Regions from separate parts of the Kitasatospora sp. NPDC101157 genome, predicted to be linked through region 2. Evidence: riboswitches for the same ligand, from Rfam matches in the RefSeq annotation. Region 2 holds a riboswitch; the other holds the start of a gene.

The links. Region 2 has a riboswitch for guanidine ahead of ACIRVF_RS09030 (MBL fold metallo-hydrolase). Riboswitches for the same ligand answer to the same signal wherever they lie in the genome.
Positions count from the first base shown of each region.
Region 1: it holds a riboswitch for guanidine, as region 2 does, so the genes downstream of both, ACIRVF_RS21125 (DMT family transporter) here and ACIRVF_RS09030 (MBL fold metallo-hydrolase) in region 2, are expected to answer to the same signal.

Region 1 covers NZ_JBIWPL010000010.1:53,800-61,119, reverse strand. The annotation lists gene ACIRVF_RS21130 (MFS transporter) at 1-1,296, opposite strand, end outside; gene ACIRVF_RS21125 (DMT family transporter) at 1,391-1,705, opposite strand; guanidine-III (ykkC-III) riboswitch at 1,750-1,815, opposite strand; tRNA gene ACIRVF_RS21120 (tRNA-Cys) at 1,899-1,970, shown strand; gene ACIRVF_RS21115 (xanthine dehydrogenase family protein molybdopterin-binding subunit) at 2,064-4,394, opposite strand; gene ACIRVF_RS21110 (2Fe-2S iron-sulfur cluster-binding protein) at 4,391-5,689, opposite strand; gene ACIRVF_RS21105 (xanthine dehydrogenase family protein subunit M) at 5,686-6,552, opposite strand; gene ACIRVF_RS21100 (beta-N-acetylhexosaminidase) at 6,871-7,320, opposite strand, start outside.
Region 2 covers NZ_JBIWPL010000003.1:499,670-506,989, forward strand. The annotation lists gene ACIRVF_RS09005 (hypothetical protein) at 1-634, opposite strand, end outside; gene ACIRVF_RS09010 (DUF4132 domain-containing protein) at 631-1,488, opposite strand; partial or broken gene ACIRVF_RS09015 (alpha/beta hydrolase) at 1,644-2,219, shown strand; gene ACIRVF_RS09020 (Scr1 family TA system antitoxin-like transcriptional regulator) at 2,259-3,074, shown strand; gene ACIRVF_RS09025 (DUF397 domain-containing protein) at 3,071-3,268, shown strand; guanidine-III (ykkC-III) riboswitch at 3,315-3,382, shown strand; gene ACIRVF_RS09030 (MBL fold metallo-hydrolase) at 3,395-4,252, shown strand; gene ACIRVF_RS09035 (Uma2 family endonuclease) at 4,259-4,807, opposite strand; gene ACIRVF_RS09040 (GNAT family N-acetyltransferase) at 5,195-5,740, opposite strand; gene ACIRVF_RS09045 (CapA family protein) at 5,770-6,903, opposite strand; gene ACIRVF_RS09050 (universal stress protein) at 7,211-7,320, shown strand, end outside.

The DNA of each region.
Region 1 (7,320 bases), on a different contig from region 2:
CGCCGCGAACAGCACACCCGCCGCGCCGGTCAGCAGCACGTTGCCCAGCGCGTCGCTCATCTGCAGCGCGGCCGAGTTGGCCCCCGCGTCCTCGGGCGCCGAGAGCCGCATCATCAGCACGCTGACGCTGGCGACCGTCAGCCCCATCCCGACGCCGCCGACGCCCCAGGCCACCGACGCCGTCCAGGACGGCACCGCCGGGATCAGCACCAGCGCGGCGCCCGCGATCGCCACCGCGGTCAGCACGAAGCCGCCGCGGATCATCGCCCCGCGGTAGCGCTCCGCCCCCGGCCGCCCCTGCAGCCAGGAGCCCAGCGCCCAGGAGAGCCCGCCGCTGGTCAGGGTGAGCCCGGCCAGCGTCGGCGAGAAGTCGCGCTGGGTGGTCATCATCAACGGGATGAAGGCCTCGGCGGCGAAGAACGCCCCCGCCGCCACCCCGCGCAGCAGGATCACGGTCGGCAGCCCGCGCCCGGCACGCAGGGTCCGCTCGGGCAGCAGCCCGAGGACGGCCGGCACCAGCAGCGCCGCCCCGGCGATCCCGGGGAGCAGCCCGACCAGGTCGCGCCGCTGGCCCGCGTACTGCAGCAGTCCGGCGCCGACCGCGGCCATCGCGGCCAGCAGGGTGCGGCGGCGGTCGAAGTCCGCCCCCCGCGGCACCGGGTGCTCCCGCTCGGAACGCGCCAGCGCCGGGCCCATCACGCCCAGCGGCAGCAGGATCAGCACCGGCACGGCCAGGAACACCCAGCGCCAGCCGAGGTGCTGGGTGACGGCCCCGGAGACCAGCGGCCCGACGATCGAGGGCAGCACCCAGGCCGAGGAGAAGGCGGCGAACACCGACGGCCGCAGCCGCTCCGGGTAGGCCCGGCCGACCACCACGTACAGCGCGACGATCACCAGCCCGCCGCCCAGGCCCTGGATCGCCCGCCCGGCCACGAACACCCACATCCCGGGGGCCGTCCCGGCCACCACCAGGCCCGCGCCGAACACCGCGATGCCGGCGAACAGCGGCTGAAGCGGGCCACGCCGGTCGCACCACTGGCCGGAGACGACCAGGGCGAACAGCGTGGTGGTGAAGTAGCCGGAGAAGGCGAAGGCGTACAGCCCGAGGCCGTTCAGCTGGCGGGCCGCGGTCGGCATCGCGGTGTTGACGGCGGTCGCCTCGAAGGCGATCACCAGGACCACCGACACGATCCCCAGCGTCAGCGCGCGGTAGCGGCCGCTGAGGACCCCGCCGCCGGGGTCGGTTCCGGTGGGTATCGGGGCGGAGTCGACCGAGGTGGGGGAGGCAGTGGTCATACGTGACATCGTAAGGGCCGTCCGCTCTCGTGGCCCCTGACCAGAGTCGGTGACCGGATCGGTCCGCGGGCCTAGGACCGGTGGCCCCGGCGGGTCAGTGCAGCACCTTGAGCCCCACCACGCCGGAGACGATCAGCAGCAGGCAGCCGATCCGGGCCGCTGTCGCCGGGTCGCCCAGGACGGCCATGCCGTAGAGCGCGGTGCCGACCGCGCCGATGCCGACCCAGACGGCGTAGCCGGTGCCGATCGGGATGGTGCGCATCGCGTACGCCAGTCCGCCCATGCTGAGCAGCAGCGCGACGCCGAAGACGAGGCCGGGAACGAGTCGGGAGAAGCCCTTGGACGATTCCAGGGCCACCGCCCACACGGTCTCCAGGAGACCCGAGACGATCAGAACGAGCCAAGCCATGACGGCCGTACCTCCGCAGTCCACAGCGGCCGGATTGCCGCTGAACTGCGTCGTCTTGTCGTCACCGGGTACGACGCGCTCGTCCGGGGTGGCGGGAAGGCAGCCACCGCCTCCGACGGTAGCACGGATTGACACACGGAATTCACACGAGTTCATTGACCCCATTCCGGGGATCGGCCATCCTGAATTCACTGGCCGTGTGCCCGAGTGGCTCAGGGAACCGTCTGCAAAGCGGTGTACGCGGGTTCAATTCCCGCCACGGCCTCGAAAAAGGGAATTACCGGTCGGCCCGAAAAGGTCGACCGGCAATTCCGCGTTCTCCGTTCCGGATCCGCGCATTCGGATCCGGATTCCGCGCTCAGGCCGTGACGGCGTCCTCCGCCCGGATCGGCAGCCGGCCGACCGGCAGGCCGGTGGCGGCCCGGACGGCGGCGGCGACGGCCGAGGGCGCGACCACCGCGGGCACCGCGCTGACCGCCTTGGCGCCGAAGGTGGCCACCACGTCCCGCTCCTCCAGCAGGGCGGCGATCCGCACCTCCGGGGTGTCCAGCGAGGTGGGCATCCGGTAGCCGGTGAGCGAGGGGTTGCCCAGCAGCCCGCCCGTGGTCTGGAGGTCCTCCATCAGCGCCAGGCCCACGCCCTGGGCCACGCCCGCCTCGATCCGGTCCTCGATCTGGCGCGGGTTGAGCGCCCGGCCGACATCCTGGGCGACGGTCATCTCGACCACCCGCACGGCTCCCAGCTCGATGTCCACGTCCACCACCGCGCGCATCGCGCAGAAGGAGATGGAGACGAAGGCGTCGCCCTGCCCGGACTCGTCCAGCGGCTCGGTCGGGTGCGGGCGGCACTGGGCGGTGGCCCAGAGCTCCTTGCCCTCCAGCGCCTCGGCGACCGGCATGCCGAGCACCCCGTCGTAGGAGGTGATCTTGCCGTCGGCGATCTGCAGCAGTTCCACCGACATCCCGAAGTTGGCCGCGATCGGCTGCAGCAGCTGGTGACGGACCATCAGCGCGGCCCGCTCGACCGCCCCGCCGGACACCCAGGTGTGCCGGCCCCGCGCGGAGGGCCCGGCGATCGACTGGTCGCTGTCGGCCGGCGCGATGTAGACCTCGCTGACGCCCAGCACGGTCTGCACGATCTGCCGGGCCAGCGTGGCGAAGCCCTGCCCGGCGTCGACGGCCGCGCAGATCACCGTGGCGTGATCGCCGCTGACCCGCACGGTGGCGGTGGAGACCTCGTCCTCGCCCTCGGCGCCCAGCATGTGCACCATGCCGACGGCGTAGCCGATCCCGCGCCGCACCGCGGCCGGGTCCCCGGCGCCGCCCGGCCCGCCGGGCAGCAGCCACTCGGCGTCCGGGTCGTCCACCGGCAGGGCCGGCAGCGGCTCGGCGGCCACCGCGTCCAGCAGCGCCTTCACCGGCGCCGGGCAGGTGACGGCCTGTCCGGTGGGCAGCGGGTCACCGGTGGACATCGCGTTCCGGCGGCGGATCTCCACCGGGTCCACACCGACCCGGGCGGCCAGCTGGTCCAGCTGCGACTCGTACGCGAAGCAGGCCTGCAGCGCGCCCTCGCCGCGCATCCGCCCGGCCGGCGGGTTGTTGGTGCGCACCGCCCAGGCGTCCACGAACACGTTGGGGCAGACGTAAGGGCCGACCGAGAAGGCCGTCGCGGCGGCCAGCGCCTCGGCCGAGACGTCCGCGTAGGCGCCGCCGTCCAGCAGGATCTGCGCCTCCACCTTCACCAACTTGCCCTCGGCGTCGGCGTGGTGGCGGTAGCGCAGGAGGGCGGGGTGGCGCGAGGGGTGGGTGTGGAAGGACTCCTCGCGGGTGAGGGTCATCTTCACCGGGCGGCCGGTGCGCAGCGCCAGCAGCGCCAGGGTGACCTGGAAGGAGAGGTCCTCGCGGTCGGTGGTGGCGCCGGGCACGCCGGTGACCACCAGTCGGACCCGGTCCGGCTCCAGACCGAGGCAGGCGGCGGTCCGGTCGCGGTCACCGTGCGGGTCGGTGGAGGACAGGTGCAGCTCCACCCCGCCGTCCGGGCGCGGCACGGCCAGCCCGGCCTCGGCGCCGAGCGGGGCCGGGTCCTGCCGGCCGACCTGGTAGAGGCCCTCGACGACGATCTCGCCGACCGCGTCCGGGTCCCCGGTGCGCAGCGGCAGGTGGCGGAACAGGTTGCCGTCCGGGTGCAGCGCAGGGGCGGTGAACGCCTGCTCGGGGTCGGTGACCGCCTCCAGCGGCTCGTAGTCGACCGCGATCAGGCCGACCGCCAGCCGGGCGGTGTCCGGGTGGTCGGCGGCGACGGCCGCGATCGGCTCGCCGTGGTGGCGCACCACGCCCGCGGCCAGCACCGGCCGGTCGGCGACGATCGGACCGGCCGGGGCGCCGTCCGGCAGGCCGTCCGGGCCGGGCGGCAGGTCGGCGGCGGTGACCACGGCGTGCACCCCGGGCAGGGCGAGCGCGGCCGAGGTGTCGATGCCGCGGATCCGGGCGTGCGGATGCGGCGAGCGCAGCACCGCGCCCCACAGCAGCCCCTCGGCCCACAGGTCGGCGGCGTACGGGTAGATGCCGAGCGCCTTGGGCAGCGCGTCGCTGCGCAGCGGTGAGCTGCCCAGGCCGAAGGGTTCCGGTGCGGCGCCGCCCTCGCCGCCGTCCTGCTGGAGTGCTGCGCCGATGTCGGTAGGCGACGTCATGATGCGTGGTCGTCCTCGGGGAGCCGGATGCCGTGGGCGGGGGTGGCGCCGTAGGGGACGCCGAGGGTCGGGGCGCCGGGCGGCCCACCGCCGTCGGCCGGGGCACCGTGCGGGTCCGGGTACGGGATGCCGTGCGGGTCCGGGTACGGGGTGCCGTGCGGGGGCGTGCCGTCGTGGACGGCGCCGGGCAGCGGGGTGCCGTGCGCGGGGGTGGGCTCGTAGACCGGCGCGTCGTAGCCGGTGTCGTAGCCGGTGTCGTAGCCGTTCTGCTGCTGGCCGTCCGGGTAGCCGGCCGGCACGTAGGTGCCGTGGGCGGGGGTGGCCTGGTACGGCTGCTCGGGGTAGCCCTGCGGCTGGTAGTACACCTGGTCGTCGGCGGCCTGGGCGGGGATGCCCGGCTGCATCGCCGTCAGGGCGGAGGTGTCGTACACGCCGGTGTCGTACACGCCGGTGTCGTAGCCGCTGTCGCCGTACGGCTGTTCGGCCGGCGGCTGGTCCTGCGCCTGGGCCTGGTCGGGGGCGGCGGCGGGCTCGGCGGGCGGCTGGGGGACGTGCTCGATCCAGGCCTCGGCGGCGGCGTGGACCGGCGGCACGACGACCGGCTCGGGCTCGACGGCGGCCGGCTGCCCCACGGCGGCGGCCTGTTCGGCGGGCGCGGCGGAGGTGCCCGGCGCCCCGGCCTCGGCGGACGGTTCGGCGGCGGCCTCCCCGGCGGCGGTCGCGGCGGCCCGCTCCGCCTCCTCGGCCTCCAGCGCGCGCGCGTCCGCGACGGTCTGGACGGCGGCCAGCACGCCGCGGTAGCCGGTGCAGCGGCAGAGGTTGCCGCACAGCGCCTGCCGGGCCTCGACCTCGGTGGGCCGGTGGTTGCGCTGGAGCAGGTCGTGCACGGCCATCGCCATGCCCGGGGTGCAGTAGCCGCACTGCACGGCGCCGGAGGCGGCCAGCGCCTGCTGGACGTCGCTCGCGGCGCCGCCGGCCGACAGGCCCTCGACGGTGTTGATCTCGCTGTCGGCGGCCAGCGCGGCGGGCACCAGGCAGCCGGCCACCAGCTGGCCGTCCACCTGCACCGAGCAGGCCCCGCACTCGCCCTGCTCGCAGCCGTCCTTGGCGCCGGCCAGGCCGAGCCGCTCGCGCAGCACGTAGAGCAGGCTCTCGCCGATCCAGGCGTCGGTGACGGGCCGTTCGAAACCGTTGACCCGCAGCGTGTAGGAGGCGCACGGGCGCAGCTCCCGGCTGACCTGCGGAGCGAGGCCGAGCGGATCGGCGTCGAGGGTCTCGATGGGGTCTGTTGTCACTTCAGCGCCCTTCCCAGTGCCCGTCGGGCCAGCACCGATACGGTACGCCGCAGCCGAACGGCGGCCGCCGTCGGCCCCTCGGTCACGGCCTCCCAGGCGCCCTCGGCGCCGTAGTTGTCGGGGACGCAGGCGGCGGCCACGTACTCGCCGAAGGCGGCGCCGGCCGCCGGGTCGATCTCCCGGCTGCCGTCCCAGTCGATGCAGCCGGCCACCCAGGCCTCGGCCTCCAGCGGGCGCAGCGGCACCGGGGCGACGGCGCCGACGGCGCAGCGCACGGCGCGCCGGGCCGGGTCGAGGACGAGCGCGACGGAGGCGGTGGCGCGGGCCGGGCCGCTGCGGCCGGTGGCCTTGAGGAAGACCTGCGGCGCGTGCAGCAGCGGGACCCGCACCCAGGTGAGCAGTTCGCCGGGGCGCACCGGGTCGAGGCCGGTCAGCAGGTGACTGACCGGCACCTCGCGGCTGGCGCCGGCCCGGGCGAGGGTGACGGTGGCCTCCAGGGCGGCGAGCACCGGGAGGGTGTCGCCGGCCGGGGCGGCGGTGACGATGTTGCCGCCGAGGGTGCCGACGTTGCGGACCTGCGGCGGGCCGGCGGTGCGGGCGGCGTCGGCCAGGGCGGGGATGAGCGCGGCGAAGTCGGGGCGGTCCATCCGGGCGTGGGTGAGTCCGGCGCCGAGCACCGCGGTGCCGCCGTCCTCGTAGCGCCAGCCGCGCAGTTCGGTGATCCGGCCGAGGCCGACCAGGGCGGCGGGGCGCAGCCGTCCGGCGTTGACGGCCTCCATGAGGTCGGTGGCTCCGGCCACCGGTACCGCGGCCGGGGCGGCGGCCAGCGCGTCGACGGCCTCGTCGAGCGAGGCCGGCAGCATGATCGTCCGGTTCACCTGGGTCCCACCGTGCTCCACTTGCTCATCGATCGCCTGCCGCCCGCGGCCGCGGCCGCACTGTCCGCGTCAGCAGCCCGGCCTGGCCGTAGGGTACGGGCGATCGGGCCGGGTTGGGCAACTCTGGCACACAATGCTCGATGATCATTTCGGGACCGGTGAACGGGACTGCCCGATTGGGACGGATACCGGGCGGTATCTGCCCCGACTCCGATCGAGCCGGGGCAGATGTTCATCTGTTCTTGACGTCAGATGACCGCCCATAAGTTCCCGGTGGTCACATCGGCGCACCGGGGCACCGCCTCAGCGCACCGGCGGCGGCCCCTCGATCGGCCGTCCCGCCACCCCGGGCCGACGCTGCCACGGATGCGGCCCGTCCATCGGGCGGTACTCCACGCCCAGCGCGTCCAGCACCTCCAGGTGGCCGCGCAGCCGGCGCTCGAAGGCCGGGTAGTCGCGCTCGGCCGGGTCGGCGGGCAGTTCGGACCAGGCGACCTCGGCGAAGGCGACCAGCCGGGGGAAGACCCGGTAGTCGACGTCCCGGGCGCTGTCCGCGAACTCGCTCCACAGGTTGGCCTGGGTGCCGATGACGTGCCGGGCGGCGGCCTCGTCCAGCTGCGGCGGGACCGGCTCGAAGCGGTAGACGTCCTCCAGCGTGCGCACGAAGCCGACCGGGACCGGCTCGTCCGGCCCGTCCGCCTGCCGGTGGTCGAGGTAGACGTGCTGCTCGGGGCACATCACCACGTCGTGCCC
Region 2 (7,320 bases):
GGGACTTGACGGTGAGCGCGCCGGCCAGGGCGAACTCCAGGAAGACGGCGCGCAGCCGCTCCTCGTCCACGGCCAGGTTGTGGGTGCGCTCGGCCTCGCGGGCCTTGCCGAACCAGGCGGCGGCGTACGTCCGGTTGTCGTGGGCGAGGAAGATCCGGCCGACCTCCTCGCAGAAGGTGGGCAGGAAGTGCGGCACGGCGCGGCCGAGCCGGGTGGCGAGCGCGTCGAAGCCGTCCTTGGCGGCGCCGGGCTTGGAGCGGGCCTGGCGGGCCAGCCGCTCCAGGTCCTTGACCAGGGCGAGCGCGTGGTGCCCGTTGGCGGGGTCGTGGACCAGCGCCCAGGCCGGGAAGCCGAGGGCCTCCTGGCGGACCTGGCCGACCTCGGCGGGATCACCCTCGGGGGCGAGGCCGAGGAACTCCAGGGCGAGGTCCTCGGCGGGGCCGAGCGCACCGGGGACCAGCCGGACGATCCGGCGGCCGTCCAGGGCGGGGTGGGCGTAGCCGCGGGCGGTCAGCACGTCGGCGGCGCTGTCGGGGCGTCCGGCACCCGGCAGCGTGCCGGGCGGCAGGACGGCGCCGGCGTCGAGCAGCGCCTCGGGCGTCGCGGCGCCCGGGTTCGGGACGGTGGTGGTCATGCGGCGTCCTCCCCTTCGATCGTGCGGCCCGCGTACAGGGCGGCGGCCATCCTCATGCCCTCGGACCAGGCGACCGGTCCGACCTCGGCGAGCGGCAGGGCGCGGCCGTCGGGGCCGGCCCAGCTGAGCGCGCCCGTCTCACAGGCGTCGTACTCGTAGTAGTCGCCGACCCACACCCGGGCCTCGACGGTACGGCCGCCCTCGGTGATCGGCTGCACCGCGGAGCCGCCGCGGACCCGGCAGCCGAGCCGGGTGCAGCGCCCGACCAGTTCGCGCAGTTCGCGGTAGCGGCCGCCGGCGTAGGTGGTGACCTCGGTGCCGGCCGACGGTCCGTCGGGCCGGTGCCAGACCTCGCGGTAGAGCTGCTGGACGCGCTGGGAGACGCCGAGTTCGACGGCGAACTCGCGCAGGTCGTCGAGGTCCGGGAGGAGCACCGGGTGGGGTATCAGGACCTCGCCGTCGGTGAGGCGGACGGTGTCGCCGTCGAGGTCGACCAGGCCGAGCCCGCGTTCGGCGTCCGCGTCGCGCAGGAAGCCGGCGACGGCACCGTCCGGTCCGGTGACCACGACGTCCCGCAGGACGGACCGCCACGCGTCGTCGGGCCAGACGGCGGCGAGCACGGCGGCGGGCACCGGCAGCGAGCGCACCATCCACCGCTCGACGTCCTCCTGACAGCGGCGCTCGTGCGCGGCGAGCCATTCGGAGAGCTGCTTGAGCTGGGTGACCACCGGGTCGTCACCGAGCTTCGGCGGCAGCGTCTTGAGCGCGCGCCCCGCGGCGTTGCGGCACACCACCCTGCCGTCCTCGTCGAGCGCGACGCGGTACCCTCCCGCGTCCGTCTCCACCCATGCCACGGCCGTACTCCTCCCACCGGGAACCACCTGCTGATCACGTGCTGACCAGCGATGCGAGGAACGTAGCGAGCGGTACTGACAACTCGGCGGGCGGGGGGAGGCCGGCGCTGAGCAGCGGAGTTGAAACCACTCGAACGAGCGATCGATCCCCGACGGCGGGCGGCGCGATCCCGCCCACGGTGGCGCTGCTGGTGCACACCATGGGCCCGGGTCGACCGGGGAACCCCAGCTGCAACCCCGTCTTCGTCGACCTGCTCGCCGACCGCCTCCTCCCCTGGGCCGCTTCCGAGTTCGGCGTCACGACCGATCCGCGCGCCACCGTGATCGCGGGCCAGAGCGCGGGCGGGCTCACCGCTGCCTTCGCCGTGTACCGACGGCCCGAGCGGTTCGGCAACACACTCTCCCAGTCCGGCTCCTTCTGGTGGCCGGACGGCACCGAGTTCGACTCCGCCAGCGAGTGGCTCACCCGTCGCTTCGCCGCCGAACCACGGCGCGAGGCCCGCTTCCACCTCGAAGTCGGCCTCCAGGAACGGATGTCGCTCACCCAGAACCGGCACCTGCGCGATGTCCTCACCGCCCGGGGCTACGACGTCGGGTACCGCGAGTTCAACGGCGGCCACGACTACGCCTGCCGGCGCGGCGGCCTGGCCGACGGGCTGGCGCACCTGCTGGGATCACCCACATGGACGGTTTCGGTCGGTTCGCACACCCCCGAGCCATCGGATGCCTAACGTCGGGAGTCCACACCCGATGACCTTGGGGGGTCAGCGATGAACGCGTCCTCGTCCGCCACGCCGCCGCCGATGTCGTGGCAGTACTGCGGCGACCAGATCAAGCTCTGGCGCGCCCGCGCCGGAGTCAGCCGTGAGGATCTCGCGGCGGCGGCCGGGTACAGCTACGAGGGCCTGCGGTCGATGGAGGCAGGACGGCGGAAGCCCTCGCTGCACCTGTTGCAGGTGGCGGACGAGATGTGCGGCGCGAAGGGGATCCTGGTGGCGGGAGCACCGTTTCTGAAGCCGGAGAAGTACCCGCATTTCGCTGAGGATTTCATGCGATACGAGGCCGTCGCCGTCGTCCACAGCTCCTACGAGAACGAGCTCATCCCAGGCCTGCTTCAGACCGAGGAGACCGTCCGGTCACTCCTGCACGCACACTGGCCGCCCATGGACGACGAAACGGTGGAGGAACGCGTCGCTGCCCGTCTTCAGCGACAGGAACTGCTGAAGATCCAGACCAGGTCGTTCAACTTCCTGATCGAGGAGCACGTCCTGCGGCGCCCGCTCCACGGCATCGAGGAACATCAGCGCCAGCTCCTTCACCTCCTGAACATGGGCAAACCTCGCCATGTCGCGATCCAGGTAGTGCCGAGCGTAGGAGCCCACCCCGGCCTCAACGGGCCCTTCGTTCTGCTTGAGACGCCCGAGCATGAACGTCTCGCGTACGAGGAGGGTCAGACGATGGGCTTGCTCTTCTCGGAGCCCGACAAGGTCAACCAGCTTTCCCAGCGGCATGCAATGATCCTTCGGCAGGCTCTCAGCCCCGAGGCCTCGACAAAGTTCATCGGCAAGCTCGCGGAGGAACTATGAGCACCGAACTGGCCTGGTTCAAGTCCAGCCACAGCGGCACCGAAGGCGGAAACTGCGTAGAGATCGCTGTCAGCCCCGGCACCGTCCGCGTCCGCGACTCGAAGGACACAACCGGCCCCCAGCTCGCCTTCACTGCCGAGGCCTGGGCCGACTTCGTCGAGTTCACCCGAATCGATCCTCCCGCCGTGGGCTGACGCCACCGCACAGGCCGCCGTCGGCCGGTCCGTGCTAGCGTCCCCGGGGCAGCGCGTCGGCGCGCCGCCCCGGACGAGATGTGCGCCGTACCCGGCCCGCCAAGACGACGCACCCAGGGAGGCGTCATGGCTGCTGTCGGTACACCCATCGCCCGTCCGCTCGACGTGCGGTGGATCCACGGCTCGCCGTCCGCGAAGCACAACACGGACCCGGACATCCAGGTCCACGAGTACGACGAGCACACCGTCATCCTCCGGCAGAACAAGGCGGTCAACTACGAGGCGCCGTTCCTGTTCCTGCTCTTCGGGACGGACCGGGCCGTACTGATCGACACCGGGGCGACGGCGGAGCCCGAGTACTTCCCGCTGCGCGCCGTCGTCGACGAGCTGGTCACGCAACGGCTCGCCCACGGCCCCCGCGACGACTACCCGCTGCTGGTGCTCCACACCCACCCGCACGGCGACCACATCGCGGGCGACGGGCAGTTCGCCGACCGTCCCGACACCACCGTCGTCAGCGCGGAACTGGAGACCGCCTGGGCCTACTTCGGCTTCGACCGGGACGCCGAGACCATCGCCCGGGTCGACCTCGGCGGCGGCCGGGTACTGGAATGCCTGGCCACCCCGGGACACCACGAGGCGGCGGTCACCTACTACGACCCTTGGACCGGCTTCCTGCTCACCGGCGACACCGTCTACCCCGGCCGGCTCTACATCAACGACTGGCCCGCCTTCAGCCGCACCGTCGAGCGCCTGGTCGCCTTCGCCGAGAGCCGTCCCGTGACGCACGTCCTCGGCTGCCACATCGAGATGACCCGCACCCCCGGCGTCGACTACCCGATCCGCACCACCTACCAGCCCGACGAGCCCCCGCTCCAGCTCACCGTCGACCACCTGCACCGCATCCGCGCGGGCGTCGCCGAACTGGGCGACCGGCCGCGCCGATACCCGCTGGACGACCTCATCCTCTGGCCGAACGACTGAGGCGGCTCAGTCCCGGTAGGGGACGAGGCGCGACAGGTCCAGATCGAAGCCGAACGGCTCGGGGATGTGGATGGTCTCGCCGAACTCCCGCTCGCTCCTGGTGTGGTACCGGTCGCGGTTGGGCTCGGAGAACAGCGTCACCGTCTTCTGCCGCGGGTCCACGATCAGATAGAGCGGGAAGCCCATGCGAGGGTAGTCGCGGACCTTCCCGTTCCAGTCGTTGTCAGGGTTGGACGGCGAGACGATCTCGACCGCGATCAGCGCCAGTTCGGCGGGGATCTCGCGGCCCAGCTCGATGACGTCCTCGGGCAGGTAGGTGAGATCGGGGTTTCGAACGGAGCCGATCTCGGGCGACGAGAGGTCGCTGTTCCCGGTGGGGAAATAGCCCGAAGGACAGTGCGCCTCGAACTGGCGCTGGACGATCGCGAGGTTGAGCTGATGGATCGAAGACGGCGACGCCTGCATGACGATCACGTCGCCGGACAGCTCAACCTTGAAGCCATCCGGAAGGCTCCGTCGGGCCTCTTCGAGAAGACGATAGTGCTCGGGGTCCATGCGATCTCCTCCATTACTCCTGCCACCGTACGACAGTAGCGGCAGCCCGGGGGCCGACCCGCTGGCCCGAACGGGCGTTCGGCCTGGATGCTGACCCGCATGACCGGCGATCAACTTGGGTGGCTCATCGGCTCGGGCTTCGGGCTCGTCTTCGTCGAGGCCGATGCGGGTGCGCTGCCGACGGCGGCGGCCGTTCCGCTGCGGGTGGCGGGGCTGGCGGCGACGCGCCTCCGGACCTTTGAGGCGAGGGCCCGTACGGCCGTCAACTCGCCGCGTGCGCACGGAGGCCGCCGGCGCCTGGTTCAGGGGCGGGCGGCCTCGGGTTCCTCCTCAGATCCGCCGGGCGGGGCAACGTACCGTCAGGCTCAGACCGTCAAACTCACGCCGTCAGCCTCGCGCCATGAGCCTCGCGCCGCCCTCGGCAACGTAGATCCAGTCGAGGCCGTCGCACCCCGGTCCGTCCAGGTGCTCGGCCCTCCGCAGGCCGGCCCGCAGGGCGACGCCCTGGGAGGGCAGGTTGTCGGGGCGGACCCGGGCGATCAGCGGCAGCCCGGGGACGTTCGCGGCGGACCACCGGACCACGGCGGTGGCGGCCTCGGTGGCGAAGCCCCGGCCCCAGGCGGCGGGGGCGAAGCGGTAGAAGAGGTTGAGGACCGGTCGGCCCGCCAGCTCCATCGGCTTGACGCCGCAGAAGCCCAGCACCGGGGCGGCCCCGCGCGCACGGACCGTCCAGTAGCCGAAGCCGCGGGCCTGCCACAGGGCGTCCCAGCGGCCGTACCGCTCCTCGGCCTCCGAGCGCGTGGCGAGGGCGTCCGAGGGGTTGTGGAGGCAGGCCGCCGGGTCCCGGTGGACGGCGAGGACGGCGTCGACGTCGCCCTCGGTCGGGCGGCGCAGCGAGAGCCGTCGGGTGGTCAGTTCCTCGTGTCCGCTCACCCGTTGATAGTACGGGCGCCGGACGGACCTCAGTGCGCCGCCGGGGGCGGGGTGAGCCCGGCGCAGCCGCGCAGGCCGTCACGGCGCTTGAGGGCGGCCTCGGCGGCGGCGCCGGCGACGGGCTGGGGGATGCCCTTGTCGTCGATGGTGGCCGGGGCGAAGGCCTCGCCGGTGACCTTGCCGTCGCCGGAGAGGGTGAGGGTGGTGACGCCGGTCTCGTTGGAGAAGGCGTAGTTGGAGGTGCCGTACCAGAGGAAGTTGCCGAAGCCGTACCCGACGTAGGTGTTGCCGAGCATGCCGGAACCGACCATGGTGTGGGCGTGGGTGCCGACCACCGCGGACGCTCCGACGGCGGCGAGCTTCTTGGCGACGGTGGTCTGCGCGGCCGTCGGGCAGGCCTTGCCCTCCTCCCCCCAGTGCAGGTAGACGAGCACCACCGGGGCCTGCTGCTTGGCCGCCTGTACCGCCGACACCAGCGCAGGGACGTCCAGGGCCGAGGCGATGCCGGGCTTGTTGGCGCCGGCCCGCCACTTCTGGTTGGTGATGTCCTCGACCTGGCTGGCGGCCACCACCGCGACCTTCACACCGCGTACGGTCGTCACGTACGGGGCGTACGCCTCCTTGGCGTTGTGCCCGACGCCGAGCACCGGGATGGGCGAGGAGTCCTTGGCGGCCAGGGTGTCGGCGAGGCCGTCGGCACCGAAGTCCACGGCGTGGTTGTTGGCCATCGAGACGACGTCGACGCCGGAGTCCTTGAGGACGGACAGTGCCTGCGGCGAGGTACGGAAGGTGTACGTCTTCGGCTCCGGCGCGCCGCGCCCGGTGATCGCGGTCTCCAGGTTGAGCACGGACAGGTCGGCGTCGGCGAGGTTGCGGGAAATCGGGCCGAGGGCCGTCTCGGGCGGCTGGACGGACAGCCGGGACTGGGTGCGGCCCTCGAAGTGGACGTCCCCGGCGAAGGCGACGGTGATGGTGCCGTCCGGGCGGGGCGCCCCGCCCTTGGTGGGCGCTGGGGCGGCGGTGCCGGAGGGTGCGGCGGAGGAGGCGGGTGCGGCGGCGGGCGGGGCGGACCTCGCCGGAGCGGGCGCCGGGTCGTCCGGCCCGCAGGCGGCGACGGCGGTCAGCCCGACGAACACGGCGACGGCGGCCGCGGCACGGCGCATGAGTGGTTCCCCCCGGATGTCGATGCAAGAGCGGTCAGCCTACGCCACCGAATCACCACCACTTGAGCCCGCACCCGCAACATTCCGGACACAAGGACGCACGCGGAGCCCGTAGCGCGGAGCGGCGGCACAGAGCTGCGGCCCCGAGCCGGGCGGAAAGAGCACCCCCCACTGGGCCCGCCCGTCCCAATCCCCCGCCCCACCCGGCCACCGTGTCCCTGGCGCCCCGGCCGGCCGGCGCGCAGCGTGGAGGGGAGGCGGCAGGTCGCGCGGTGAGGTCGCGCCTGCGCGCCGGAGGAGGCACGTGATGGCCAGTGACCAACCCGCCCCCGGCGTCGGGCACCGGATCGTGGTCGGCATCGACGGATCGGAGCCGTCGAAGGCGGCGCTGCGCTGGGCGGTCAACCAGGCGGTCCT